3 regions of the Proteus sp. CA142267 genome follow, and region 3 is predicted to be linked to each of the others. Evidence: predicted binding sites of a transcription regulator. Region 3 holds the regulator's gene; each other region holds the start of a gene.

Region 1 (10,401 bases), on a different contig from region 3:
GCAAAACAGACAATTGCTGATAACCGTTATATCAACTCATTTCATAGCTACTTTTTACGTCCTGGTGATAGCCATAAGCCTATCGTTTATGATGTGGAATTTATCCGTGATGGTGGTTCATTTAGCACTCGTAGAGTCAGTGCGATCCAGCATGGTAAGCCTATTTTCTATATGACGGTGTCTTTTCAAGAATTTGAAGAAGGTTTTGAACATCAAGATGCAATGCCTGATGTTCCTTTTCCAAATGAACTTATTTCACAACATGAGATTTTAAAGAAATTAGCGCCTAAATTACCTGAGCCGATTAAATCTTTAGCACTACGAGAAACGCCTTTTGAGGCACGTCCAGTGCAATATTTTAGCCCTTTTGGCTACTCTAAAGCGCCTGCTGAACGCTATGTTTGGTATCGTAGTCGTGGTGAAATGCCATCTGATCCTTTCTTGCATCAATACTTGCTTGGCTATGTCTCTGATTTTGACTTTTTACCAACTGCTCTCCAACCTTATGGTTTAGGCTTTATGGATACAAGCCTGCAAGTTGCTACAATTGACCATTCGATGTGGTTTCATCGTCCATTCCGTGTGGATGATTGGTTGCTTTATGTGATTGAAAGCCCTTCAGCATCAGGCGGTAGAGGATTTGTGAGAGGTAAATTCTTTAATACAAACGGTCAGTTAGTGGCGTCTTCTGTTCAAGAAGGGGTAATTCGCCAAAAACGTACTAAACATTCAAAATAATACCTTGGTATATTCCCCCCTCAAAAGAGGGGGAATAGACAATTACTGCTGATAAGCTCTTTCACCATGAGTTGTTAAATCTAATCCATCATGCTCTTCCTCTTCAGAAACGCGTAACCCCACCAACTTATCTGCGATTTTAAAACTGATATAAGCAACAGCACCAGACCAAATTACCGTGATCACAACACTCATTAATTGAATTAAAACCTGTTTACTCAGTGTCATACCATCGCTATACCCTACGCCACCTAAAAATGAAGCCGTAAATATCCCTGTTAATAGACAACCCGCAATACCGCAAGTACCATGAATACCAAAAACATCACAAACATCATCGGCTTTTAACCAGCGCTTTAAAACAACAACCCCCCAAAGCCCAATAATCCCTCCCATTACACCAATAAATAAAGCGCCCATCACGCCAACTGTGCCAGCAGCAGGCGTAATCGCCACTAACCCTGCAATACAACCTGAACAACCACCTAACATAGAGGGCTTACCTCTGGTTATCCATTCTGATGCAGTCCAAGAAAGTACGGCTCCCGCAGTTGCAACTACCGTATTTAAAAACGCTAAAGCCGCAATCGCATTTGCACTGCCAGCAGAGCCTGCATTAAAACCGAACCAACCGATATAAAGTACAGCCGTACCAGTAAAAACCATAGGCAAATTATGAGGTTTAAGCGCTGTATGCTGACTATCACGTCGTTTACCAAGTAAGTAAGCACCAACAAGAGCCGCAATAGCAGCATTAATATGTACGACGGTTCCCCCAGCAAAATCTAATGCACCATCATCGATTAACCAGCCACCTTCTCCCCATACCATATGAGCAATAGGGATATAAGAAAAAGTGAACCAAATAATCGTAAAAATAAGCAATGCAGAAAAACGAATACGCTCTCCTAATGCCCCAACAATTAATGCAACAGTGATAACCGCAAACGATCCTTGAAAAGCAACATGCACATACTGATTAATTGAACCAGAGAGTGAATCCAGTGATACGTTATTCAAAAAAGTAAGTGACCACCCACCCCAGACTTTATTGCCCACAGTAAAAGCCAAACTGTAGCCAAAAGTTATCCAAAGAATGACCACAACACTAAAGGTCATCATCACTTGTGTGATCAAAGAAAGTACATTTTTACTTCTTAATAATCCTCCATAAAACAAGGCGATACCAGGTATAGTCATAAAGAAAACCAAAGCAGTACATATCAACATAAAACCATTATCGGCTTTATCAACAGTCACTGTTTCAGTCGCAAATACAGATGAAGAAAAGTGTGTAAGCACTAACATTAATAGCAAAGAAAGTAAGCGTTTCATCGAATATCTCCTTTAAAGTGCTTCATCACCAGATTCACCGGTACGAATACGGACTGCCTGCAATAATTCCAAAACAAAAATTTTTCCATCTCCTACTTTTCCTGTATCTGTCGCTTGCATAATCACTTGCATAACAGGCTCAAGTTGTTCATCACAAATAGCGAGTTCTATTTTTACTTTGGGAAGAAAATTAACTTCGTATTCAGCTCCTCTATATAACTCTGCATGTCCTTTCTGTCGCCCATATCCCTTTACTTCACTGATTGTCATTCCTTTTATGCCTAACTCAGAGAGTGACTCTCGTACTTCTTCTAATTTAAATGGCTTAATAATGGCGATGATATATTTCATATAAACCTCGTCGATATTTGAAAGAGCAAAGTCTATATAGCAAAGCAAAAGATATGCCACTATTTAATTGATTGATATTTATAAGAAAATAAATATTTAAAACTATTAAAGTGAAAAGGTTCACCGAATTGGTGCAAAAATATGACGGCTATTTTGCTCAAAGCAAGATAATCGGGAAATAAAAAAGGGCACATACATAAAAATGATGTGCCCTTTAAAATTATATTTTTTATTTAAGGTTATTATTCTACTTCAATAGGATCTTGTTCTTGTAAAGACTCTCTGACTTGCTGTAATTGATACATATTATAGTATCTGCCTTTTTGTGAGAGTAACTTAGCATGATCGCCCTGCTCGACAATTGCACCACGATGAAGCACCACAATTTCATTGGCTTCAATAATAGTGGAGAGTCGGTGAGCAATAATAATCAGTGTCGTTTTTTCCCTAACCACTTTTAATGCTTTCTGTATGGCTTGTTCTGTTCCTGAGTCAATATTTGCTGTTGCCTCATCCAGAATAAGAATACGAGGAGGTATTAATAGTACACGAGCCAATGCAAGTAACTGCTTTTGCCCAGCAGATAAGCGACTACCTTGCTCACCAAGTTCTGTTTGTAGCCCTTCAGGTAATGCTTTAACCCACTGATCAAGTTGTACTGTCTCTAGAACATGCCATAAATGTGACTCATCACATTCACGCCCTAATGTAATATTGTCATGCAGTGAGCCAGACAATAAAACAGGATCTTGCTGCACCATCGCAATACCACTGCGTAATGCGGCGTGAGAGTATGCTTCTAACGGTTGATTATCTAAAAAGATACTCCCTTTTTGCCAAGGGTAATTTCCCATTAATAAACTAGCTAAAGTACTCTTGCCACTTCCTGTGTGCCCAACAAATGCGACAAAATGACGAGCAGGAATAGTTAAATTGATATCTTTTAATACCCATTGCTCATCACGATACGCAAACCAAAGAGAGTTAACATCAATATTACCTTGGGTGATAGTGTGTGATGATGAACCGTAGCGCTGCAAAGGAGCATCCATTAGTTCAAAAACACGTTCACCAGAGACAACTGCCTGTTGTAAAATCGACTGCTGAGATGTCAGGGTGATCAAGGGTTCATTTAATCGACCTAAATAACTAATAAATGCATAAATAACCCCAACACCAATAACAGCACTGCCTTGATACCCAAACAACATTAATAAACCACACAGAACCAACGCAGAGAGCATACTTAGTAAAGGACGTAATAACAGGCCATCAAGTTTTAACGCTTTCATACGTGCTTGGTAATGTTGCCAGCTGTCATCTGACATTCTTTCACCAAATCGAGCTTGTTGCCTAAATTGCTGAATAACTGACATGCCATTGATGACTTCATGGAAACCATCATTTATATTGGCGAGAAAATGACGCACATTACGAACTATCGGCGTACTAAGTCGCTGATAAAGCATCATTACACCAATAACTACTGGGAAGATTGTCATCGCGATTAATGCCATTTGCCATTCTAATAAGAACATGGCGATCAGCATTACAACCACTAAAGCAATCGCTCGGAATAATGTTGGTAACACGTTCACAAACAAATCTTTAATCGTCTCAGTGTCATTTGTTACACGAGAAATTAATTGCCCTACAGGCTGATTATCAAAAGCACTTAATGGCTGTTTTAGTGCTGCACTCATTACATCAGTGCGTAATTGTTGTACAACCCCAACAGCCGCATGATTAAACACAATAGCTTGATAATAGTGAAGTGTGGCAGCGATCACCTGTAAAAGGATGAAAGCTAACGCCAGGCCTAATGATGACATTAATTCCACATTATTTGTGGCAACTTTTGCATCAATAAAATAACCAACAATTAATGGGCCCCCCACTTCTGCAATGGCAGCTACCCACAGCATAATGACACCCCATGTCATAGGCTTGCGATAGTTTTTACCATAAGTCAAAAGACGCTTTAATGCAGGTAATAGCGCTTTAACGGATTTATTTTTATTCATCGTCATCCAGCGCGGCCTCTAATTGCTGATAATGGTACATATCTTGATACCAACCCGGTATTGAAATTAATTGCTGATGTGTACCTTGCTCTATAATCTCACCCTGTTTTAAAACTAAAATATTCGTAGCATCAACTAATGCAGATAAGCGATGAGCACTAATAATTAACGTTCTGTCTTTTCGCCATTGCGACAAGTTTTGTAAAATTTGATATTCAGTTTGTCCATCAACAGCGGATAGAGCGTCATCTAATAATAAGATTTCAGCATCCAATAATAGTGCTCGAGCGATAGAAATACGCTGTTTTTGTCCGCCAGATAGCATTACGCCCTTTTCACCGACTTGTGTTTGATACCCTTCCGGTAAGCGTAAAATATCCTCATGAATATTTGCCAGTTTCGCAACAGACTCTATTTCTTCTTTTGTCGCATCAGGACGCCCTAAGGCAATATTTCCCGCGATGGTATCTGAAAATAGGAAAGGTGTTTGATTAACAACGGCCAATCGTGCTCGCCATTCATCAAGTTTCAATTGATAAATAGGTATAGATTGAAAACAAATCTCACCTTCAGTTACATCATAAAGTCGTTGAATAACGGTAAGTAATGTACTTTTTCCACTCCCAGTCATTCCACAAACACCCAACATTTCACCAGGTGATAATGTGAAATGAACATTTTTCAGTGTTTCTGTTGTTTGTTCGGGATATTGGAAACGTTTGATATCAACAGATAACACACCCCGACCTTGCTTTGGTGATAATTCACCATCAACCATATCGAGTTTTTCATCCAATAAGCTATTAATTCGGCTATAAGCAGCACTACCACGCTCAACAATATTGAACATCCATGCTAATGCCAGCATTGGCCAGATCATTTGTCCCAAATACATCACAAAGCTGGTTAGTTCACCCAATGTCATTTTGCCATTAATAACAAAATAGCTACCTCCGGCCACAGCGAGTAAATTAGCAAAACCAATAGCGATGAAAATAGTAGGATCAAATAGCGCATCAATTCGTGCAACACGCATATTTTGGCGTCCAGTTTCTTTTGCAACATCATCAAAACGAGAGGCATGCTGTTGCTCTAGCCCGAATGATTTGATCATGCGAATACTACTCAGGCTTTCTTGTGCTTGATTATTGAGTGAAGAGAAAAGTGCCTGTGCGGTTTTAAAGCGACTGTGTAGTTTATCGCCATATCGCTTAATCAAAATTGCCATGATTGGCATAGGTAATAATGAAATTAGTGTTAGTTCCCAACTTAACTGAATACTCATCATGACAAGCACAGCAAGCCCCATAACCATAGAATCCACTAAGGTCAGTACACCTTCGCCCGCTGCAAAAACGACTTTATCAACATCATTGGTGGTACGTGCAATTAAATCACCAGTGCGATAGCGGTGATAAAATGAAGAGGATTGCTGGTTAAGTTGTTGGTAAATTTGCATCCGTAGTTTTACTGCGAGTTGATAAGATGCACCGAATAACCAAAGACGCCAAAAATAACGTAAAAGATAAACTGCGAGGGCAATTAATACCATCACACCAATCCAATTCATCACTTGGCTAAATGTCAGACTATGGTTATCGACACCATCCACAATGATCCCAACAATCTTCGGGGGGATCACCTGTAATACTGCGATAACCATCAATAAGAAAATGGCACCTACATAACGACGCCATTCACTGAGAAAATACCAACTGAGCTGTGAAAATAGAGCCACGCCTTAAATCCTAAGGTTATACAAAAAATAAAAGTGCCAGTTGGTAAAGATGAACCTTATTCAGGTATCGGCATTGCCGTTGTGTATTTAATTTTTTCCATTGCGAAGTTAGAAGTCACATCAATAAGACCCGGTACGCCATTAACCATACGCTTATAAAATAGGTCGTAACTTTTCATGTCTACTACTTCAACATGCATTAGATAATCACACTCACCCGCCATTCGATAGAATGTCAGTACTTCTGGCATTTGCTTAACAAATGAAACAAACTGTTCGTACCATTCGCTATTATGTTGCTGTGTTCTAATCATAACAATAACTGTTAGACCTAGCCCGATTTTTTCACTATCAAGTAGCGCAACACGCTTACGAATATACCCTTCATCCTCTAGTCTTTTCAATCGTTTCCAGCAAGGTGTTGAGGTTAGGTTAACAGCCTCAGCCAAAGTATTCAGTGAGAGGCTTGAATCTTCCTGTAACAGCGCTAATAGTTTACGGTCAATCTTATCTAACATAGATACTCCTTCAAAATATGCCCCTACAAAAAATAATGATAACCTGCCCCTTACTATAAGAGTAATCATCTAATGATAAATCGGTAATAAATTGCCATAATATATGTACTTTTATGCGTACTAATCCTTATAGAAATTCAATATTCAGGAGTATTCTGATGAAAAAAACGGTCGTTGTCTTTAGTGGTGGACAAGATTCGACAACCTGCCTTATTCAAGCATTGGAAAAGTACGATGAAGTACATTGTATTACGTTTAATTATGGGCAACGCCATAAAGAAGAAATTGAGGTAGCACAAAAAGTTAGTCAATTACTGGGAGCAACCGCGCATAAAGTTTTAGATGTAAGTTTACTCAATGAACTCGCTATCAGTAGCCTAACTCGCGACAATATTCCTGTTCCTGATTTCAAAGAAAGTGAAGAAAGTGATATTCCAAGTACCTTCGTACCGGGTAGAAATATCCTTTTCCTTACTTTAGCGGCAATTTACGCTTATCAAATTGGTGCAGAGAGTGTCATCACCGGTGTTTGTGAGACAGATTTCTCTGGTTACCCTGATTGTCGTGATGAATTTGTAAAAGCACTGAATCATGCAGTCAGCTTAGGTATTGCACGTGATATTAAATTTATCACACCATTAATGTGGTTAGATAAAGCTGAAACTTGGGCCCTTGCTGATTACTATAAGAAGTTAGATTTCGTTCGTCATGAAACTTTAACTTGCTATAACGGTATTCAAGGTGATGGCTGTGGTGAATGTGCAGCCTGCCATTTAAGACAACGCGGATTAAGCACTTACTTAGCCGATAAAACACCAATTATGCAGGCAATGAAACAGAAAGTGGGCCTTAAATAATCATCATAATTACTTTGCTTATTATCATGACTCCCCACCGTTCTATTTGCTTATGCAGTGATAATTCATAAAACATTACCACTGCATTAAATCATATTTGATTAGGCCAATAGCATTGACTGAGAGATCTCTAATACTCTCTTTGTGTATTAGGATGATTGACGTACATACTCAAGCTTCTCTCTTAACTGATCTGTTAATGTCAGGGCTTTTTTGGTGTTAATGTCTACAAGAACAAACGTGATTAATGCATCAGAAATAAGTGCGCCATCTTTTTTTCTCACGATCTTCTGAGAAAGTACGCCACTCTTAATCCCCACTTCAGCAACATCACAATCAATCAGTAGCTCATCACCTAAGCTTGCAGGTAAGCGATAATTAATATTGATATTAGCAACCACTAACGCCAAGCCATTGCGCTTAAACCAATCAAAATCTAAATGTTGCTCAATCCAATCCCATCGGGCTTGCTCTAAAAACTCAAGATAACGTGCATTATTCACATGTTCAAAAACATCTAAATGGAAGCCATAAACTTTAATTAATGTACTCATATCAATTTATTACCTCTTGATTATTCTAATAAATTTTTTTATAAAGTTTTTTGCGATACCATAAATATAGCCAAGAAAATAAATTTAGTAACTTCTGATATAGGTTTATTTTGTTTTCTTTCAGAACAGAAAACGTGTTTCTCTTATCAAAAAAATCAAAGAGAAACACGGGGAATTTCAATCAATATTCACGTTTCTGCTGTCACTTATACTCAACATCGTATAAGAATGAATACCTTAATTAATAACGATAAAATCACGATTTTGATCAACTAACTTCATACCAATTCCAAAAACTTTTTCAAGTTCATCGATAGTGGTAAAACGCCCTAACTGCTCACGATAATCAATAATGGCTTGTGCTTTCGCTTTTCCTATTCCTTTTAATCCCATTAGCTCATCTACTGTTGCCGTATTTAAATTAACTTTACCTTCTGTGTTAGCTTTATTTTCTTTAGCATCACGATCAACTGAGGTGTGAGTTTCGATAGAAACCGTTGGTGTTGAAGCTGGGGCTTCTTCTGCATAAGAGAGAGGAGAAAGGCCTAATCCCAAAGCAAGGCAAATAGAGGCCATAAAACCTGACAACATTTTTTTATCCATTTTCATAATCATAATTTCCTTTTATTCAATAAGTTCAAATTCGATGGCATACAGAGATTTCTGAATGCAGAAGAAGAATGCCAATATATTGATAAACCAGCAATTACATAAAAATAAAACCATGAGAAGGCACGAAAAATAAAAATGAACAAAAAAAAGCATTACAAAAAATTCTCGGGCTTGCTCTCAAACATGAGTTTTTCGAGAGGCGGAGTTATTATTTAAATTATCAAGGATAGCTGCCATAAAAAAACCCAGCTTTATGCTGGGTTTTCAATGTAATAACTCAAAATTGATTATTGATAATCTTTATCAAAAATTTCAATTTTAGCGTTATCTTTTAGATCACGTAACATGAGTTGTAACGCTTCTTCGCCCATCTGCGCACGATAGAGATTAGTCATAAACTCTAGTTGTTCAGATGTTGGTTTGCCATCTGTTACGCTGTCCAATTGAATGAGGACGACTTTGGTACCAGGTACATTAGTCATACCATACTCTTTTTTACCTTCAGCAGGTTTTGGCATAGAGAAAATAGCGGTTTGTACTACATCTGTTGCAGATGAGTGAACAATGCTTTCTTCACTACCAAACGAAATATTAGCAGCTTTCAGTGCTTCTTCGCCTTTACCTTCTTTCAATGCAGCTAAAAGTTTTTGAGCCTGTGCATTCATTGCTTGTGATGCTTTTTGCTGTTTAACCAGCATAACAACTTGATCACGTACTTTATCTAATGGTTGGCTTGCTGAAGGCTTATAACCTTCTACACGCACGATAAATGCACTGTCATTACCTAACGTCACCATATCTGAATTCATGCCTGTTGGGCCATTTTCATCCACTAATGAACCACCAAAAATTAACTGGGTGAGTTTTTCATTATTTAATGGTGCAGGAACTGTGTTTTCATCAAACCAATCAGTATTAACAACAGCTACATTGCCCGCTTTAGCGGCAGGCGCTAATGTGTCGTTGTCGTTAGACGCAGCTTGGCTCACTTTTTGTTGTAATGCGAAGAAATCATCAATTGCTTTATTTTCACGCATTTTTGCTAGTAAATCTGTTTTCACTTCATCAAATGGTTTTACAACAGATTGTTTAACATCATCAAGGCGGAAAATTGCGTAACCATTGCTGATTTTAACAGGCTCAGAAATTTGGCCTTTTTCTGTCAAACTTGCATTAGCCAGCTCGGGTAATTCTTGTCCGATAGTTATCCAACCTAAAGAACCATTTTGTTTTTTAGAGAAACTATCAATAGATTTTTCTTTCACCAACGAAACAAAATCAGCGCCTTTTTTCAGCTCTTCTTCTGCCGCTTTAGCTGCCGCTTCGTCTGCTAATACTAAGATGCTGTATTGTTTTTGTCCTGCAGCTGTGAATTCATCAATATTACTATCATAGTAAGCCTTCGCTTCTTCATCAGTAATGTTGATGTTATTAAAATCTTTTTGAGCATTTAATTGGATATAGCTAATTTTAAATTGCTCTGGCGCGATGAACATTTGGTTATTTTGCTCATAGAACGCTTTCACTTCTTCATCAGATGCCGTTTCTTTTTCAAGGAATGGCTGAATGTCTAATGATGCTAAACGTACATTACGACTTTGTAGCATTAAGCCTGCAAATTCTTTAACTTCGCTATCTAAGGCAAAATCTGTACCTTGAATAGAAAATTTTAAT
Region 2 (10,401 bases), on a different contig from region 3:
TAACTGAATGCGTATTACATTGAGTCGATGATAGAGATCTTCACGAAAATCGCCTGCTTGAACTCGTTTTTCTAAATCTTGATGTGTAGCGGCAATAATACGCACATCGACTTTTACAGGAGCATAACCACCGACTCGATAGAATTGCCCTTCAGCAAGAACCCGCAGTAAACGTGTTTGAATATCAAGAGGCATATCGCCAATTTCATCAAGAAACAGTGAGCCACCGTTCGCTTGTTCAAATCGGCCTTGACGTACTTGAGAGGCTCCTGTGAATGCGCCTTTTTCGTGACCAAAAAGCTCTGATTCAATCAAATCTTTAGGGATGGCTGCCATATTTAAGGCAATAAAAGGAGAGGAAGCTCTTGGGCTGTGGCGATGTAATGCATGTGCCACTAACTCTTTCCCTGTCCCTGATTCCCCATTAATCAGCACACTAATTGAAGAGCGAGAGAGCCGACCAATAATGCGGTAAACTTCTTGCATTGCAGGTGCTTCGCCAATCATATCTGAAACTGATTGCAATGAAGTATCATTGGTATTTGGTTGTTTTTGCTCACGATAATGAGTAATGGCGCGATCAATTAATGCCAACGTTTCGTCGATATCGAACGGCTTTGGTAAGTAATCAAATGCCCCTTGTTGATAGGCATTAACAGCAGCATCCAAATCAGAATGTGCCGTCATAATAATCACGGGCAGAGTTGGATATTGTTCTTTAATTATTTTTAGAAGAGATAAACCATCAATATCAGGCATGCGAATATCTGATAACAATACATCAGGTATTTCTGCATTAAGTGCATTAAGTACATCATTCGCATGTTCAAAGGTTTTACATAACAGACCTTCACGAGAAATAGCGCGTTCAAGTACCCAGCGAATAGAGCTGTCATCATCAACAACCCATACATTTCCTTTTTGCATTGGTTATCTCCTACTTAATTGGTAAATAAATAGAAAATTCAGTATTTCCGGGCCAACTGGTAAATTCAATTTTACCTGCATGCTGATCCACTAAATTACGTGCAATAGATAACCCCAACCCATTGCCACCTTCTCGACCACTAACCATGGGATAAAAAAGTGTATCTTGCAGATGAGGAGGAATGCCATCACCAGTATCAATCACATCAATGCGAGCAACAAGGCGATGGCGTTCGCCATGAAGTGTGACTTGAAAAGCAGTACGGGTACGTAAAATAATCGTCCCTCCTGTTTTTTCAACGGCTTGTAACGCATTACGTGTAATATTTAGGAGTACTTGTTCTATTTGATCTGGGTAGTGCGATAACTCAGGTAAGCTCGGATCGTAATCTTTTAGCAAGGTAACATTTTCAGGGCATTCGAGTGAAATAAGCTGAGCAACGCGCTCAACAACATGGTGAATGCTCTGATGTGTTTTTGTCCCTGGATGTTGAGGGCCGAGTAATCTGTCCACTAGCACACGTAGGCGATCAGCTTGTTCAATAATGACTTGCGTGTATTCCGTTAAGGCAGGATCAGGTAAGGATTTTGCCAGCAACTGAGCCGCGCCTCGTAATCCTCCTAACGGATTTTTAATTTCATGTGCCAGCCCCCTAACCAATTCCCTAGCAGCCATTTGCTGGGCTTGTTGGATCTGCTCTTGGCTTAACCGGCGTTGACTATCCATAGGCGCCAGTTCCAGCAAAATATGTTGCTCGGAAATAGGTTGGGCACTGAGCGACATTGTGTGTGATTGGTTATTAACAACCAATATCACTTCATTGTCGGTAAAGCTTTGTCCATTCGCTAATGTTTCACGCATTAAATCAGCATCAAAAGAGTAATAGCTGAAAAGGGCAGTGAAAGGCGTTTCAAATAATTTTCGACGGCTTTGTGCTAAAACCTGTAACGCAGAATGATTTGCGTAGCAAATAATAAACTCTTTGTTGATAACCAATACAGAGTGTATCAATGAGTCTAAAATTAATGAGTTGTCAGGTAAGTCTGCCGTTTCCATATTGAATACCCCATTGCACCATTTTAGTGCATCTTACCTTTATTACATTAATGAACCAATGCGTAAGTGAAAAGACTGACTCCTTAAGTGGGAGAAAAGTGCCCATCCGAAGATGGGCAAAATAGCTTCACGGCAAAAAAAAACAGTTTTACATCTAGGCTTAAGTGTTTATTAGTAAAAATAGTCTTAAGCGCTGTAATACATTTCAAATTCAAGAGGATGTGGAGCCATACGTACACGTTGAACATCAGCACGTAATAACTCTAAATAAGCATCAATAGCATCATCAGTAAATACACCACCGCGAGTTAAGAATTCACGATCTGTATTTAATGTATTTAATGCTTCTTCTAATGAACCTGCGACAGTTGGGATCTCTTTCGCTTCTTCTGGTGGTAAGTCATAGAGGTTTTTATCCATAGCATCACCAGGGTGAATTTTATTGATAATTCCATCAAGACCAGCCATCAACTGCGCAGCAAACGCAAGGTAAGGGTTTGCTAACGGATCTGGGAAACGTACTTCAATACGGCGTGCTTTCATGCTAGCAACAACTGGAATACGAATTGACGCTGAACGGTTACGTGCAGAGTAAGCCAGCATTACAGGTGCTTCAAAACCCGGAACTAAACGTTTGTAAGAGTTAGTGGTTGGGTTAGTAAATGCATTTAATGCACGAGCATGTTTGATAATACCGCCGATGTAATACAGCGCCATTTCAGATAATCCGCCGTATTTGTCGCCTGCAAATAGGTTTACACCGTTTTTGGACAGTGACATATGGCAGTGCATACCTGAACCATTATCACCAACTAATGGTTTTGGCATAAAGGTTGCTGTTTTACCAAATACGTGAGCGACGTTTTGTACCACGTATTTATAAATTTGGGTTTCATCTGCTTTTTTGGTCATAGTATTAAAGCGAGTAGCCACTTCATTTTGACCCGCAGTTGCTACTTCATGGTGATGAGCTTCAACAACTAAGCCCATTTCTTCCATGATGTTACACATAGTAGAACGAATATCTTGTGATGAGTCGACAGGTGGTAGTGGGAAATAACCCCCTTTAACCATTGGGCGGTGACCTTTGTTGCCGTCTTCATATTTGGTATTTGTATTCCATGCAGCTTCAATATCATTGATAGCGTAAGAAGCGCCTGAAATATCGTTTTTGAAACGAATATCATCAAACAGGAAGAATTCTGGCTCTGGTCCAAACAGCACTGTGTCTGCGATACCACTTGATTTTAAATAGTCTTCAGCACGTTTTGAGATAGAACGTGGGTCGCGATCGTAACCTTGCATTGTGCCAGGTTCTAAAACGTCACAACGAATAATCAGAGTTGGATCTTGGAAAAATGGGTCAAGCATTGCGGTTGTTGCATCTGGCATCAGTACCATGTCTGATTCGTTAATGCCTTTCCAGCCACCAATAGAAGAACCATCGAACATTTTTCCTTCTTCAAAGAAATCATCGTTAACCTGATGAGCCGGAATAGTAAGATGTTGTTCTTTACCGCGGGTATCAGTGAAACGTAAGTCAATATATCTAACTTTATGTTCTTCAATCATGGATAACACATGTTCAAGGGACATAGGAACTCTCCTGGCGAATGGTTTTATTGAGTGCAGTGGCCTTACACATTTTTCGGTGAATTTTTTGCTCACCTAAATTCTATTGCGAAAAGCATGCCAACTTATCTAAAAAGGGATATATACTGTATTGATGAAGTTTAGTGTAGAATATCTCCTGTGATTTTTTAATTATTGCACAAAATTGGTGCAAATTAAGCCTAATTGGTTGCACTGTTTTGGTGCAATTGAACGGATGCTACTAAATTCTGAGGCGTGAAAAGGATCACAATTCAATTAATTGCATATTGTTAAGCAATCATTATTGTGATCTTGTTTAGTCTCTCGTCTAAAGCGTGTACAATACTGCGCTTATTTCTACAATGCCTGAGGCAAATTTTGTGATCGAAAACTTGCGTAATATCGCCATCATCGCCCACGTTGACCATGGTAAAACAACTATCGTCGATAAATTACTACAGCAATCCGGTACGTTCGGTGAACGTGAAACCGTTGCTGAGCGCGTGATGGACTCAAATGATCTCGAAAGAGAGCGCGGAATTACTATTCTTGCGAAAAATACAGCGATTAAATGGAATGACTATCGTATCAATATCGTAGATACCCCAGGACACGCCGACTTCGGTGGTGAGGTAGAACGTGTTATGTCTATGGTAGACTGCGTTCTATTGCTGGTTGACGCGATGGATGGCCCAATGCCACAAACTCGTTTTGTGACACAAAAAGCGTTTGCTAACAACTTAAAACCAATTGTTGTTATCAATAAAGTTGACCGCCCTGGTGCGCGTCCAGACTGGGTTGTTGATCAGGTATTTGACCTGTTCGTAAACTTAGGTGCAACTGACGAACAACTTGATTTCCCAATTATCTATGCATCTGCATTAAACGGTATTGCGGGAACAGATTACAATGACATGGCTGAAGATATGACTCCGTTATATGAAGCTATTGTCAAATATGTAGAGCCACCAAAAGTTGATCTGGAAGGCACATTCCAGATGCAAATTTCTCAGTTGGACTACAACAACTACATGGGTGTTATCGGTATCGGTCGTATCAAGCGTGGTAAGGTTAAACCTAACCAGCAAGTGACTATCATCGATAGCGAAGGTAATACTCGTAATGGTAAGGTCGGTAAAGTGTTAGGTCACTTAGGCTTAGAACGTATCGAAGTTGAAGTAGCAGAAGCTGGCGATATCATCGCAATCACTGGCTTAGGCGAACTGAATATTTCTGATACGATCTGCGAAACAGGAGCTGTTGAAGCATTACCTGCATTAGCCGTTGATGAACCAACTGTTAGCATGTATTTCTGTGTTAATACTTCACCTTTCTGTGGTCGTGAAGGTAAGTTTGTGACTTCTCGCCAGATTTTAGATCGTCTGAAAAAAGAGTTAGTCCATAACGTTGCATTACGTGTAGAAGAAACTGAAGATCCAGATGCATTCCGTGTATCAGGTCGTGGTGAGCTTCACCTGTCAGTTCTGATTGAAAATATGCGTCGTGAAGGTTACGAATTAGGTGTATCTCGTCCTAAAGTTATCTTCCGTGATATTGACGGCCGTAAACAAGAGCCTTTCGAACAAGTTACTATCGACATTGAAGAGCAACACCAAGGTGATGTGATGCAAGCGATGGGTGAGCGTAAAGGCGAAATGCGTGATATGCAACCAGATGGTAAAGGACGTGTACGTTTAGACTACATAATCCCTAGCCGTGGTCTGATTGGTTTCCGTACTGAATTTATGACCATGACATCAGGTACTGGTTTACTGTATGCAACATTCAGTCACTATGATGATGTTCGTCCAGGTGAAATCGGTCGCCGTAATAATGGTGTTATGATCTCTAATGGCCAAGGTAAAGCCGTTGCTTACGCACTGTATAGCTTACAAGACCGCGGTAAATTATTCGTTACTCATGGTGCAGAAGTTTATGAAGGCCAAGTGATTGGTATTCATACTCGCTCTAATGACTTAACAGTAAACTGCTTGACGGGTAAAAAGCTGACCAACATGCGTGCTTCTGGTACAGATGAGGCGACAACGCTGACTCCACACCTGAAACAAACATTAGAACAAGCATTAGAATTTATTGATGACGATGAGTTAGTTGAAGTTACTCCGCAGTCTATCCGTCTGCGTAAGCGTTATCTGTCAGAAAACGATCGTCGTCGTGCTTACCGTAGCAAAGACTAATTCGTTATTCTGATAACATAATTCTTAGGGCGCGTTAGCGCCCTGAGTTTATACTCGTCATACTTCAAGTTACAGAGTTGGCTGCGTTTAACTAGTCGCCTAGCTGTAACTTAAATTATTTAGAGTATGTGGTACTAGTTGTACTATAAGACGAATGCGGTGGAAAATTTGCCACCGCATAAGTTTTTCTCTTCCTGCCTCTCTTTTCTTACCTTTTATTCCTCAAGTTGCATTTACAATTTAAGTATTTTTTTCTGGTATCAATATCAAAAGTCATCATCCACCCTATTATGCATTATAGATAATGATGCTTTTAGTCTCATTTTTCGTCTTACCTATTCTGGTTTTATGTTTTACAAAAAAATTAAGTGTGATTATTGTACTTTTTTGGTGTTTAAGCCTGTTCAGTAAAGCGATTTATGATTAAAGTAAAATGAGTTTTCTATTATGGAGAGGATTTATGCTTTATATCTTTGATATGGGTAATGTGATTATTGATATCGATTTTAACCGAGTATTCGCAGTATGGAGTAAACTCAGTGGTGTTCCATTAGCGAGCCTAAAAAAGGATTTCACAGCAGGCGAAGTGTTTAAATTACATGAGCGCGGTAATATTACAGATATCGAATTTGCTGAAGAAATTAACTCAGAACTTGGCATGAGCTTAAGCTTTGAGCAATTCGCTGAAGGATGGCAGGCTATTTTTATCGCAGTACGACCTGAAGTCATTGATATAATGAATAAACTAAGAGAACAAGGACATCGGGTTGTAGTGTTATCAAATACTAACCGTTTACACCAAGATTACTGGCCAGAACACTATCCTGAAATTGCAGCCTCTGCGGATTTTCTCTACCTGTCGCAAGATCTTGGCATGAGAAAACCTGATCCTGAACTCTTTAAGTATGTTTTAGAATCTGAAGATGTTGAAGCACAAGATGCTGTTTTCTTTGATGATGTAAAAGCCAATGTTGATGCAGCTATTGCTGTGGGTATGAAGGGTGTACATGTCATTGATAAACAGACTGTCATTGACTACTTCCAAGATTATGATTTTTCTCTCCCAGTAGAAGAATAATGCTATTGTAAGGATAACAATGGATTGAATTTGTTATCCTTTTTTATTGATTTATTTTGGAGAGAGTATGATCGCGTTAATTCAACGAGTGACACAGGCAAAAGTGGATATTGCAGGTGAAACGGTCGGCGCTATTAATCAAGGTTTGTTGGTTTTATTAGGTGTAGAGAAAGACGACAACGAACAGAAAGCCAAAAGATTATGTGAAAAAGTGTGCGGTTATCGCATATTTAGCGATGAAAACGATAAAATGAACCTAAATGTGCAACAAGCAGGTGGTAGTTTATTAGTCGTCTCTCAATTCACACTGGCAGCAGAAACACAAAAAGGAATGCGCCCTGGTTTTTCGAATGGTGCGCCCCCTGAATTAGCGAAAAACCTCTACCACTATTTTATAGAACAATGTCAGCAGCAAGGTTTAGAAACACAAACAGGCCAATTCGCCGCGGATATGCAAATCACACTGACTAATGACGGCCCAGTCACCTTTTGGTTGCAGGTATAACGTCGAACATGTAGTGATGTTAAAAGGAGCTCAGATATGTACCATTTGCGAACCCCAAAAACAGAGGCGGAATTTGATGCCTATTATGCTTTTCGCTGGGAAATGCTTCGTAAACCTCTACATCAACCTGAAGGCTCTGAAAAAGACGGTTATGATACCTTTGCTCATCACCAAATGGTTGTCGATGAAACAGGACAACCTGTCGCGATTGGACGACTTTATATTAATGCGGATAACGAAGGCGCTATCCGCTTTATGGCAGTACGTACAGATGCACAAGGTAAAGGCTTAGGCACTCTTGTCGCCATGGCGCTAGAATCATTGGCTCGCCAAGAAGGTATAAAACGGATCGTGTGTAGTGCAAGAGAAGAGTCTGTAAACTTCTTTGAAAAATTGGGTTATGAAAATTGTGGTCTAGTCACTGGTCCTCAAACCACACCCATTAAGCACTTTTTTATGAAAAAAAGTATAGAGTCTTTAGATGATATTCTTCATCGACCAGATTGGTGTGCTGAGTTACAAAAACAGTGGCATCAACATATACCTTTAAGTGAGAAAATGGGATTACGTATTACTCAATATACGGGAACTCGTTTTTATACCACTATCCCAGAAGCGGGAAACCAAAATCCTCATCACACTATTTTTGCAGGCAGCCAATTTTCACTCGCAACATTAACAGGTTGGGGATTGATTTGGCTATTAATGCGAGAGCATAAGCTGCAAGGTGATATTGTGCTGGTGGATGCTCATATTCGTTATCGCAAACCTGTATCAGGGCGTCCTGCGGCCGTTGCAGATATGGAAAATTTAAGCGGGGATTTAGGGCGATTAGCGAAGGGCAGCAAGGCTCGCATTAAGCTAGATGTTGATATTTGTGGTGATGAAGGCGTGGGTGCTGTTTTTAGTGGTACTTATATTGTTTTGCCTTCACAAAATAAGCAGCGTTAAGTGTATTCTATTTAATTAATTGAATTTAATCTGTTTTTTACCTTTCCTGCGAACATTTTTGTTATTTTTTTTACGTTAAAGCGTGGAGATAATTAATCTATGCTTTGATGCTTATTTTATAGTGTTTCTATCGCTATCCAATTGATGTATATTTCGCAGTTTACGGAGGGAAGCATGGATACCAATTTATCTACTCGTCTTAATAAATATATCAGTGAAAGCGGGATCTGCTCACGCCGTGAGGCTGACCGCTATATTGAGCAAGGACTTGTCCTTATTAATGGCAAACGCGCCGGTATTGGCGACCAAGTATTTGCTGGCGATGAAGTTAAAGTCAATGGTCGATTGATTGAAGCACAGGATAACTCTGAGCTGGTTTTGATTGCACTGAATAAGCCAGTGGGAATTGTCAGTACCACAGATGATGGCGAAAAAGATAATATTGTTGACTATGTTAACCACAGTACTCGTATTTTCCCAATTGGACGTTTAGATAAAGATTCACAAGGATTGATTTTCCTGACCAACCACGGCGATTTAGTGAATAAAATCCTACGTGCAGGTAATGATCACGAAAAAGAGTACCTTGTGACAGTGAATAAGCCGATCACAGATGAGTTTATTCATGGAATGGGTGCAGGTGTTCCTATCATGGGACAAAAAACCAAGAAATGTAAGGTGAAGAAAGAAGCGCCGATGGTGTTTCGTATTACCTTAGTCCAAGGATTAAATCGTCAAATTCGTCGTATGTGTGAATATTTTGGTTATGAAGTCACTAAGCTTGAACGCATTCGTATTATGAATGTGAGCTTATCAGGATTGCCTGTTGGTGAATGGCGTGATTTGACCGATGATGAACTAATTACACTATTTGAAGCGATTGAAAAATCAACGTCTGAAGCACCACCAAAGCCAAAGCAAAATAAGCCGAAAAAACAAATTAGTAGTAATGCAAAAGCATTGGGTATTCATATTCCTCAAACAAAAACCAAAGAAACGGAAAATAATTCCCGTAAGCGTTTTGTTCAGCCTGGTCGTAAAAAGAAAAAACGCTAAGTTTATTTTTGAATGACGCGATAAAAACAAAAAAACACCTGAAAGGGTGTTTTTTGTTTGTTCTATTTAAGACAAATTATACATCGATAAAATTAGTCTAAATCAAGTTCATCTAATTTATTTTGCCGACGTTCAAGTACGATCGCTGCAAGTTCAGCATCCATAACTCGCTCAATCAATGAATCGTAGTCTTCTTTAGAAAGGCAATAGAACAACGGAGTTTTGTTGTCATCACACACAAGCAGTGTGCTGGTATCTTCAAGTGCAGTTAAAGGAGATTGTTGAAACGCATTTAAAGATATTTTTTCAGGGGAAAAATCTTCGTCAGACATGAAAACTCCACAATAAAGAAAAAGGCAATAGCGCATTGTAACGCTTTTTATAAAGGGAGCAATCCGTGCCCCTGCGAAAGATCAATATTATAGGTGATTAATTATTTCGCCATTTTGTATCACTGAGTTGAGTATTTGTTGCTCACCTTTACTTCCAGTTAATGTACCATTAAGTGTTGATTCCACTGGGCTTGAACGTAAATCACCTTTCAGTTTTAGTGTGAATTGGCCTACTTCGTCAGAGTAGGTTGTTTTGAAACCTAATGTGTAAGGTATTGATAAAGGTACATTTAGTCCATTAGCAATAAGTGAAAATTGGCGCTGTTGGTTAGATTGTACTAAACCGGCTGAGCCTCGAACAATGCCATCACCAATAAATGCTGAATATTGCTCAACGATAGCGTTGTCTTGTTGAGTGACAATTTTTAAATCAGGGCGACGTAATTCAATACGATTTAATGTACCACTATCAGCATTAAATACCGCTGAGCCTTGCCATAATCCCCATTCACCTTCTCTTGCAATCACTAAATTTTGCAATTTCCCTGTTAAGTTAGTGAATTGGAATGGAAATTCTGGCGTGATATCAATCAAAATGGATTGATTGATAGATAACTGTTCGATAGTGATATTTTGAATATTACTCTTATCATCTATTGGTTTAGTTAAAAAAGTGAGCCAATTTTCAGGTAGCGTATATAAAA
Region 3 (10,401 bases):
CAAGAGCTATTAGCTTTTGATGCGCCTTTCCTTGATCTTTACCATCCTACCGAGGTAACGGCAGATAAAGCGATTGAATTAGCATCAAGAGCAGAAAAATCCGCTTTAGATAGCGATAGCCGTATTATTAATACCGAAGGAGGCAGCTTTAATAGCCACAGTGGAACCCGTGTATTTGGTAATAGCCTTGGCTTATTAAAAAGCTATTCATCTTCACGCTATTCTATGTCGAGTTGTGTTATTGCTCGTGATGGTGAAGATATGGAGCGTGATTATGCCTACACCATTAGTCGTCGTTTTGATGATCTAGAATCACCAGAATGGGTAGGTCAAGAATGTGCTCGCCGTACTTTATCTCGCCTTGCACCTCGTAAGCTCCCAACTATGAAAGCCCCCGTTATTTTTGCAGCCGATGTTGCGACAGGTATTTTTGGTCATTTGGTTGCGGCAATCAGTGGTAGCATGATTTATCGTGAGTCTTCTTGTTTGCTCGATAGCTTAGGTAAGCAAATTTTCCCTCAATGGCTAAATATTCAAGAGCGTCCTCACTTAATGAGAGGCTTGGCATCAACACCGTTTGATAGCGAAGGTGTGCGCACAACAGATGCCGAAATCATTAAAGATGGCATATTACAAGAGTGGCTATTAACCACTTATTCAGCAAGAAAACTGGGTTTAAAAAGTAATGGTCATGCTGGTGGGATACATAACTGGTATATCCCAGGGCAAGGTTTATCGTTTGATGCGTTGTTAAAAGAGATGGGAACAGGTCTTGTTGTCACTGAATTGATGGGACAAGGCGTCAGCACAGTAACGGGTGATTATTCTCGTGGCGCGAGCGGTTTTTGGGTTGAAAACGGTGAAATCCAGTACCCTGTAAGCGAAGTGACTATTGCGGGTAACTTAAAAGATATGTGGGCAAATATTGCCGCTATGGGTGATGATATCGAGATGCGCAGTAATGTTCAGTGTGGATCGCTGTTATTACCAGAAATGAGTATTGCAGGTGAGTAAATTTTAGAGAGTTATCGCGACCTTTAATCTCAGCCCGCAATGGGCTGAGATATCGCGTTTATCAGTGAGCTTTTCAATTTGAGAAGATAAAAATAAGACGCGAACCTTCAGCTCTGCTTAACGGTGTAATTCACCCGCAGCTTCAGGTTGGTATAGAATTTCTAATACTTTAACCTTGGTTTCAAGGCCATTTGGTAGCTTCCAACTGATCTCATCATCAATCGCTAAACCTAGTAGCGCAGCACCCATTGGTGCCATAACGGAAAGTTCAGTAGTGCTGTCTTTTAATGAAGCAGGATACACTAACGTACGAGTACGCTCTTCATTATTTTTTAAGTCCATAAAACGGACTTTGCTGTTCATTGTGACAATATTAGCAGGGATATCAGCTGGTGTAACAATGTCAGCACGATCTAACTCTTCATTCAATGCTTCAGCAATCGGGCTATCTGCAAATGCCGGTTGTTCAAGTAATGAATCTAAACGTTCTGCATCAAGTTCGTTGATGATAATTGTTGGCTTTGTCATACCACACTCCAATTTATTCCAATGCAAAACAACACCCCCACGGGTGAGGTGGGGGTGTTGTTAAACTCATATAAGAGATAATAGGCGGTTCTGTATAAAAAAGAAAGAGACAGTGATCACAGTCTCTTTCGGGTTATTTAGTTAAGAAATGCTAATCTATTGTTTTCTATTACGATTATTCTTCATCAAACCCCGATTCAAATAATGCGATAATAGCATTAATAGCTTCATTTTCATCACTACCAGTAACTTCTATATCAATTTGACTGCCTTGCTCTGAATCTAACATCAGCATAGCAATCACACTATCCGCTTGTGCTTCAACCCCTTCGTTGTTGCGTAAAATGACGGTTGATTGAAATGTTTTTACTAAATCAAACAATTTCATCGCAGGTCTTGCATGCATACCGAGTCGATTTTTAATCGCAACTTGTCGATATTGGGTCATTTGCGTTTTTCTAGTGTTCTGTGGCGTGATTGTACGTTTTTCCCTCTAGAACGGAAATAATCTGCGAGTTGCTCTGCAACATAAACAGAACGGTGTTTACCTCCCGTACAACCAATCGCAACCGTCAAATAACTACGGTTATTGGTTTCTAACATCGGCAACCAAAGTTCAAGGTAGCTTCTAGTTTGATAAATAAAGTTATGAACTTCGGTGTGTCTATCTAAGAATGCCGCGACAGGGCGATCAAGACCTGTCATTGGACGCAGTTTAGGATCCCAATGTGGATTTGGTAAGAAGCGCACATCAAAAACATAGTCTGCATCAATAGGAATACCATGCTTAAAGCCAAATGATTCAAAGACCATCGTCAGCTCACGTTCACGCTTACCTAATAAGCGAGTACGCAACATTTCTGCGAGCTCATGAACTGACATCTCAGAAGTATCAATGATGAGATCAGCGCGCGATCGCAATGGCTCAAGTAGATCACTTTCGGTATCAATTGCCATTTCTAATGAAAGGTTCTTGGTAGAAAGAGGGTGAAGACGTCGAGTATCACTATAACGACGAATTAAGGTATTTCTATCTGCATCTAAAAATAAGAGTTGTGGAGAATATTCAGCGGGTAAACTTTCCAGCGCTTTTTCGAAGATCTCCGGCGACTCTGGCATATTTCGGACATCAATACTGACTGCGGCAGCAGAAGCATCACGTTCAGCCAGTGTTTTTGCTAGCTCAGGTAAAAGATCAACAGGTAAGTTATCAACACAATAAAATCCCATGTCTTCAAGCGCACGCAAAGCGACTGACTTACCTGAACCAGAGCGTCCGCTGACTATCATCAGCACCATGAGGTAGCTCCCCTATAATTTCCCAGTGATGAATATCATTCCACTGTATGCTATTCGCGTCCTACTAAACCCGTAGGGGTTATTCTGTGATAATCTGATAAAGCTCTTCATCACTTTGTGCGGAGCGTAGTCGGCGACATAAGTTTTTGTCTGCCAACTGTTTTGCAATCAAAGACAGTGTGTGTAAATGTTCCTTACATTGTGTCGCAGGAACGAGTAATGCGAACAACAAGTCGACAGGTTGATTATCAATAGCGTCGAAGGCAATAGGTTCGCTTAGGTGAAGAAACACACCAACTACTTTTTCTGTTTCATCACTTTCAATACGTCCATGAGGGATAGCTAAACCACCCCCAATCCCTGTTGTACCGACTTTTTCGCGCGTCAATAAAGCTTCAAATATCAGTGTTTCCGGTAAATTAAGTGCTTTTGCTGCATTTTCACTGATAATTTCTAACGCGCGCTTTTTACTCGTGCAATGTACATCATTATGCGTACATGCCAGAGAAAGTACGTCGCTAATATTCATCTTTGTATCGTTGTTCATTGTCTTATTCACTTAGACCAGCAAACCAGATGCCACAAGGTGACATCTGGTTTTTTGTTACTGATATTGATTAGGCGTTGGCTTAAACCGAGTCATAAACAACGCAGTAACTTCGCCGATTGTATCCCCATTTTACAATGGGAAATGAATTAATGTTGTCTCAGTTTATCTTTGTGTTTGGTTAATTGACGAGCCAGTTTATCCATTAATCCATCAATTGCTGCGTACATATCTTCTGCTTCCGCAGAGGCATGCAATTCACCGCCATTAACTTGAATGGTCGCTTCCGCGATTTTATTAACTTTCTCGACTTTCAGGATCACCTGAACGTTATTAATTTTGTCAAAGAACTGAGGTAATTTCGCGCTTTTTGCTTTGACTGTATCACGCAGAGCATCGGTTAATTCAATATTATGACCAGTGATTTGAAGTTCCATAGTGTCTTCCTTCTCAATTATGCTCAAACCAACTCTTTGCGTTGATTTGAAGGCGGGATGGATAATGACTCTCTATACTTCGCAACAGTGCGTCGAGCAACTTGTATTCCAAGTTCTCCAAGCATATCAGCCAGTTTACTATCACTAAGTGGTTTCGCTGGATTTTCTGCTGCGATTAGTTTCTTCACTAAAGCCCTGATTGCTGTTGAAGAGGCTTCGCCTCCGCTATCAGTATTCACATGGCTAGAGAAAAAATACTTCAATTCGAAAATTCCTCTTGGGCAATGCAAAAATTTTTGCGTTGTCACTCGAGAAATGGTGGATTCGTGCATTTCAACCTGTTCAGCAATATCTGCTAACACAAGAGGTTTCATATGCTCTTCACCCAATTCGAAAAATGCCTGCTGTGTGTCAACAATGCAATGAGCGACTTTTAATAATGTCTCATTACGGCTTTCTAAACTTTTTATCAGCCATTTGGCTTCTTGTAAATTGTCACGAATAAATTTTCCATCGCTCTCATTTTGAGTCGATTGACTCAATGCCGCATAGGTCTCATTTATTCGTAGGCGAGGAATGCTATCTGTATTTAACTCAACTTGCCAGCGTTCACCTGATTTTTTTACCAGTATATCTGGAATAACATACTCTGACTCGCCTGTATCAATACTTAATCCGGGCTTAGGATCAAGAGACTGGATCATCTCAATAACAGATTTAAGGGTCTCTTCTCGCAACTTCGTTTGACGCATCAATTGGCGAAAGTCACGGTTACCTAGCAATTCTAAATATTGGCTAATCACTAACTGCGTTTCTTTAAGATAAGGTGTTTCTGTTGAAAAAGCGGATAGCTGAATCAAAAGACACTCTTTTAAATCACGCGCAGCAACACCTATAGGATCAAAGCGTTGGATACGTTTTAATACAGCCTCGACTTCATCAAGCTCTAACTCATCATCGCCCATTCCAGCAAGGATGTCATCTGTTGTGACAGTTAAATATCCTGTTTCATCAATAGCATCGATAATACTTATTGCAATAGCTCTGTCTGTTTCTGAAAATGGAGTGAGATCAGCCTGCCATGTTAGGTAATCTTGCAATGAAGCAGTTGTTTCGCCTTGATACAGTGGAAGTTCATCATCAGTATAGTCATTACTGGTGCCAGAAGGTGTGCCTGCGGTGTAGATCTCTTCCCATTGAGTATCTAAAGGGAGATCATCAGGCATCTCTTTTTGCTCTAAAGCATCCAGCGTATCGAACTCTTCAACTTCGTTTTCAGTTGTTGTTTCTGTTGTGGAGTCTGACTGATTTTCTGTATGAGAGGTATCATCTGAAACGGGATCTTGTTGATCATCGTCTTGTTCTAGAAGTGGATTAGACTCAAGCGCTTGCTGAATTTCTTGTTGTAATTCAAGCGTCGAAAGTTGCAACAAACGAATAGCCTGTTGTAGCTGTGGCGTCATGGCCAGTTGCTGACTAAGACGAAGTTGCAGACTTTGTTTCATAATAATGCGATGAGTCCTTTGCTGTTGTCATCCATGACAGAGTAAAAGTGAATCAAAGATTACAGGCGGAAGCCTTCACCTAAGTAAACACGTTTAACTTGCTCATTTTCAAGAATTTCTTCTGGTGAACCATGAGCAATAAGGTGACCTTGGCTGACGATATAAGCACGTTCACACACATCTAATGTTTCACGAACGTTATGGTCAGTAATTAGCACACCTAATCCATAATCACGTAGATGCTGGATAATTTTTTTAATATCTAATACTGAAATAGGGTCAACACCCGCAAAAGGTTCATCTAATAAAATGAATTTAGGGTTCGCTGCCAATGCCCGCGCGATTTCAACACGGCGACGTTCACCCCCTGATAATGATTGCCCTAAGCTGTTACGTAAGTGGCTGACATTAAACTCTTCTAGCAGCTCTTCTGCACGGTCTTTCCGTTCTTCAGGTGTTAGATCATGGCGGATTTCTAAGATCCCCATAATGTTGTCATAAACGCTTAAGCGTCTAAAAATAGACGCTTCTTGAGGAAGATAGCCAATGCCTTTACGTGCTCGTTCATGTAACGGTAACAGCGTAATGTCTTCATCATCAATTGTAATACTACCTGCATCACGAGCTACAATGCCAACAACCATATAAAATGTGGTTGTTTTACCTGCACCATTAGGTCCAAGTAAGCCGACAATCTCACCTGAATTAACGTTCAGGCTCACATCACCGACAACGGTGCGCCCTTTGTATGCTTTCGCTAAATTTTCAGCTTTTAACAGCGCCATAAAGTGTTACTTACCTTTGTTGTTAACACCAGGGCCTTTCTCTTGCAACTGGGAAGGCAGTAAAACAGTAGTTACTTGTTTACCTTTACCGCTAAAAGCTTCCATTTGCTGAGTTGGGACGAGATAAGTGATCTTATCACCGGTGATATTACTGTCTAATTGTTCAAGATAGGCTTTACCCGTTAAGGTCATTAGCTCTTTATCCATTTCATAGGTCATTTTCTCACCACGACCTTTGATAGGTTTGCCATCATCTTGTAACTGATAAAAAGTCACAGGGTTACCAAACGCTTCTATTACGATCCTTTTGGAGTCACCGCCTGGGCGTGTGACAACAACTTTATCAGCACGAATATCGATAGAACCTTGTTTGATCACAACATTTTGCGTAAAGGTTGTGACGTTTTTTTCTAGATCAAGCGACTGTTTCTCTGAGTTCACAACAATAGGTTGTTGTGTGTCATCTTTAAGCGCCATCGCAGGTACACTTATCGCTAAAAGTGTACCGATAATCAGTGTATTACGGATTTTTTGATTCATTAGGGATCTCATAATAGGTGTTTACCTTTTCAATCAGCTCTGCACGTTTCTCGCGCAGATTGCCTCGCATTTTTAAGCCGACTGATTTCAGTCCGACGCCGATAATAGTCACTTCATCATCAGAGGAAACATCCTGTGTATCCAAATTTGCAATAGCATTGTCTGTGCTTATTCTCTGTAGCTGAGAATCATCTGTTAAGCTATCAATTTGAACATCGCCATAAAGATAGAGCATTTTACTGTTTGTTAGCTTGGCTTTATTTGCGCGTACTGTCCATGTTGCATCCCCTGTCGGTGAATAGGTAGTTAAGACAGGGTTAGTAAACCATGTAAACTTTTGCTGAGCATAGTTTTTGACATCATCAGCAACAAGTTTATATCCGAGTATACCTGTTGGCTCGTAAACAAAAGATATCGATGATTTGGATTGATAGGTTGGCTGACCATCATCAACAATCTCACCATCACCGAATTCAGTGTTATTAGTATAGTTCCAGCCAATCAGCCCAAGGGCGATAATGGCAAGAATTAAGGTAAACCAGGATTTTAATTTATTCATTCTGTATCGTTATACGTTAAATCGAAAGACCTTTAGCTTCTTCAAGCCGACCTTGCGCTAAAAGGATTAAATCACACAATTCTCGTACTGCACCACGACCACCCGCAATGCGTGTCACGTAATTTGCACGAGGTGTAAGTAATGGATGTGCATCAGCTACGGCGACAGAAAGCCCCACTTTTTCCATTACAGGTAAATCAATCAGGTCGTCACCAATATAGGCTGTTTGTTCAGGTTTAAGGTTTAGTGTATCTAACAGTTGTTGATACGCCAAAAGCTTATTATGCTGACCTTGGTAAAGATATGTAATGCCAAGAGTTTTAGCACGATCTTCTAACAGTTTAGACTGACGACCTGTAATGATAGCAACCTCAATGCCGGATGTAAGCAAACAACGGATGCCATACCCATCACGGACATTAAAGGCTTTTAATTCTTCGCCATTATTGCCCATGTAAATGAGTCCGTCCGACATCACACCATCAACATCACAAATCAGCAATTGGATTTTTTCTGCTTTTTTGATGATTTGCTCACTTACTGCACCATAACAAGTTTCTATCATTGTATTCATTTTTATCCTTTGAACGTTATGAATAGCTTATACAACACCAGCCTGTAATAAATCATGCATATGTAAAACACCTAACAGGATATCACTATCTTGTTCTGTTACTAATAGTGAGGTGATATGTTTTGCTTGCATTAAATTTAGTGCTTCAACCGCCAAGCAATCGGGGCGAATACGAATACCGCCTCTTGTCATAACATCTGATATTTTGGCATTGTTAAGATCTATCCCTAAATCAAATATTCTTCGTAAATCACCGTCAGTAAAGATACCGTTGATCAGCATACTATCATCACAAATAACGGTCATACCTAATTTTTTACGGGTTATCTCGACAAGGGCTTCACGTAAAGTGGCGTCTTTAGTGACGCGTGGAATATCCGCCTCTTTATTCATTAAATCACTGACATGAAGGAGTAATTTACGGCCTAATGCACCACCTGGATGAGAAAGCGCAAAATCTTCAGCCGTAAAACCTCGGGCACGTAACAGTGCGATCGCGAGTGCATCTCCCATTACTAAGGTTGCCGTTGTACTGGTTGTTGGTGCAAGGCCTAAAGGACAGGCTTCTTTAGGTACTTTGATACAAAGATGAATATCAGACGCTTTCCCCATTGTACTTTGAGGAGTGCGTGTCATACAAATCAGTGTTATCTGTTTACGTTTAAGTACTGGGATCAGCGCGAGGATCTCGCTGGCTTCACCTGAGTTTGAAATTGCCAGAACGATATCTTTTTCTGTTACCATGCCTAAGTCACCATGGCTTGCTTCACCGGGATGAACAAAGAAAGAAGGTGTTCCTGTGCTGGCGAATGTAGCCGCAATTTTATGTCCAATATGGCCAGATTTACCCATACCCATAACAATGACTCTACCTTGGCAGTGGAAAATTTTTTCACAGGCAAGAGTGAAGTCATCATTGATGTATTGTTCTAGTTCAGCTAACCCATCACGCTCAATATGAAGGACTTTTTTACCCGCTTGCTGAAAATCAAACTCGGTCATTTTTTTGTACCATTTATTTTAGGTTAAGAGAGAATGTGCGACGCACAACACCGTAATATAAACAATAAAGCAAACTAACAAGAATATCCCTTTTCCTCGATTAAGGCGTCGTTTACGCCCTAATGAAAAGAGAGAAAACAGTAAACTGGCGACACCAAGCACTGCAAAGCTAAAATAAAATGTGTTGATATTAAATGTGCTTGGTGAAAGTAATGCTGGCATTCCTAACACAAAAGTTAGATTGAAAATATTAGCACCTATAATATTCCCTAATGCTAATTCATTCTCGCGTCTTAGTGCTGCCACAATAGTTGTGGCTAATTCAGGTAGGCTGGTTCCAATAGATAGCAAGGTTAAACCAACAAAAAAGCCACTAAGATGATACTGTTGCATTAAAATAAAGACATTATCCAATATCATTTGAGTAGCAACTGGAATAATAAGTAAAGCAATCACAACCCAAAAAAGTGCAACAGAATTACGGGGATTTGTCTGTAATTCGAAACGCGTTAAGGTTTCTAAAGGTAATACGTGACGCTCTTGTGTTAGTGTTTTATGCATCGTTTTTATCATTAGAAAGATGGATGCAAAACCAATAAAAAAGAGTAGCGTACCTTCTCTAAGCCCTAAGTTTCCGCTAGAAACGATAATGCCAACGAGCATGATGACTATAATCATCAAAGGAAGCTCTTTTTTGAGCACTGCGGATTGAATATTCATGGGATAAATCATCGCGCCAATACCTGCGATGAGAAGAAGATTGGTGAGTGTAGAGCCAATGGCTGTCCCGATAGCAATATCAGGTAAATTATGCACAGCGGCATCGGTTGAAACAAAAAGCTCAGGCAGTGAAGTACCTGTGCCTACAATTAAGATACCGATAACGGCTGGTGGGATTTTTAACGATTGCGCAAAAACGCTCGCACCATAAACTAATCGGTCTGATGCATAAACGAGTAGCATCAACCCAAAAATTAAAAGAGACAAAGTAATCAACATGCCATCAGTTTTCCAACAATGAGCGAATAAAGAAAAAACCAATAAGACAGGGCTGATAAAAAAACATATTGTCAAAAGGTTTTGCTAATTAACCATATTTTGACTAGCCAAGCACGAAAAGTAAAATTAACCGTGCAATAAATTGCTAAATAGTGGTGATTTCTTTGTAACATAGTGAATGACCTGCCAAAATAGCGTAAAAATTCGTTTATGCAGACAGGCTTGAGGATGTTTTATTCATGAACGCACAATCTGACAATCTAATTGAAGTGCGCAATATGAACTTCACTCGCGGTAGCAGAAAGATCTTCTCTGAGATTAATCTTGTTGTACCAAGAGGAAAAGTGACTGCGATTATGGGCCCTTCAGGGATTGGTAAAACAACCTTGTTACGCCTAATGGGAGGACAAATTCTCCCAGACAGTGGTGAAATTTGGTTTGATGGCGAAAATATTCCTGCGCTATCACGCTCTGCGTTGTATCAGGCAAGAAAGAAAATGAGTATGCTTTTTCAATCAGGTGCACTGTTTACAGACATGAATGTGTTTGAAAATGTGGCATTTCCACTAAGAGAGCATACAAATTTACCTGAAGCATTGATCCGTACAACGG

What was found. The regulator sigma-54, encoded in region 3, starts transcription at its own class of promoters, with help from an activator protein. The targets are predictions, from matches to a motif close to GTTGGCACANNTTTCGCTNT.
Positions count from the first base shown of each region.
Region 1: the regulator sigma-54 is predicted to act here: its motif matches at 2,466-2,485, upstream of glnK (P-II family nitrogen regulator).
Region 2: the regulator sigma-54 is predicted to act here: its motif matches at 3,662-3,681, upstream of glnA (glutamate--ammonia ligase).

Region 1 is NZ_QPMG01000008.1:46,510-56,910, reverse strand. It holds gene tesB (acyl-CoA thioesterase II) at 1-738, shown strand, start outside; gene amtB (ammonium transporter AmtB) at 781-2,073, opposite strand; gene glnK (P-II family nitrogen regulator) at 2,086-2,424, opposite strand; gene C0T34_RS13365 (SmdB family multidrug efflux ABC transporter permease/ATP-binding protein) at 2,667-4,454, opposite strand; gene C0T34_RS13360 (SmdA family multidrug ABC transporter permease/ATP-binding protein) at 4,441-6,186, opposite strand; gene C0T34_RS13355 (Lrp/AsnC family transcriptional regulator) at 6,243-6,704, opposite strand; gene queC (7-cyano-7-deazaguanine synthase QueC) at 6,863-7,561, shown strand; gene C0T34_RS13345 (thioesterase family protein) at 7,711-8,115, opposite strand; gene C0T34_RS13340 (ComEA family DNA-binding protein) at 8,353-8,724, opposite strand; gene ppiD (peptidylprolyl isomerase) at 9,015-10,401, opposite strand, start outside.
Region 2 is NZ_QPMG01000009.1:94,437-104,837, forward strand. It holds gene glnG (nitrogen regulation protein NR(I)) at 1-927, opposite strand, end outside; gene glnL (nitrogen regulation protein NR(II)) at 938-1,984, opposite strand; gene glnA (glutamate--ammonia ligase) at 2,171-3,580, opposite strand; gene typA (ribosome-dependent GTPase TypA) at 3,940-5,775, shown strand; gene yihX (glucose-1-phosphatase) at 6,236-6,853, shown strand; gene dtd (D-aminoacyl-tRNA deacylase) at 6,921-7,358, shown strand; gene fabY (fatty acid biosynthesis protein FabY) at 7,395-8,309, shown strand; gene rluF (23S rRNA pseudouridine(2604) synthase RluF) at 8,484-9,365, shown strand; gene C0T34_RS14460 (hypothetical protein) at 9,458-9,697, opposite strand; gene C0T34_RS14465 (AsmA family protein) at 9,785-10,401, opposite strand, start outside.
Region 3 is NZ_QPMG01000003.1:159,298-169,698, reverse strand. It holds gene pmbA (metalloprotease PmbA) at 1-1,014, shown strand, start outside; gene rnk (nucleoside diphosphate kinase regulator) at 1,132-1,542, opposite strand; gene npr (PTS phosphocarrier protein NPr) at 1,718-1,990, opposite strand; gene rapZ (RNase adapter RapZ) at 1,987-2,841, opposite strand; gene ptsN (PTS IIA-like nitrogen regulatory protein PtsN) at 2,921-3,388, opposite strand; gene hpf (ribosome hibernation promoting factor) at 3,538-3,825, opposite strand; gene rpoN (RNA polymerase factor sigma-54) at 3,849-5,330, opposite strand; gene lptB (LPS export ABC transporter ATP-binding protein) at 5,390-6,115, opposite strand; gene lptA (lipopolysaccharide ABC transporter substrate-binding protein LptA) at 6,122-6,655, opposite strand; gene lptC (LPS export ABC transporter periplasmic protein LptC) at 6,636-7,214, opposite strand; gene kdsC (3-deoxy-manno-octulosonate-8-phosphatase KdsC) at 7,231-7,788, opposite strand; gene kdsD (arabinose-5-phosphate isomerase KdsD) at 7,816-8,790, opposite strand; gene C0T34_RS08065 (calcium/sodium antiporter) at 8,809-9,789, opposite strand; gene mlaF (phospholipid ABC transporter ATP-binding protein MlaF) at 10,029-10,401, shown strand, end outside.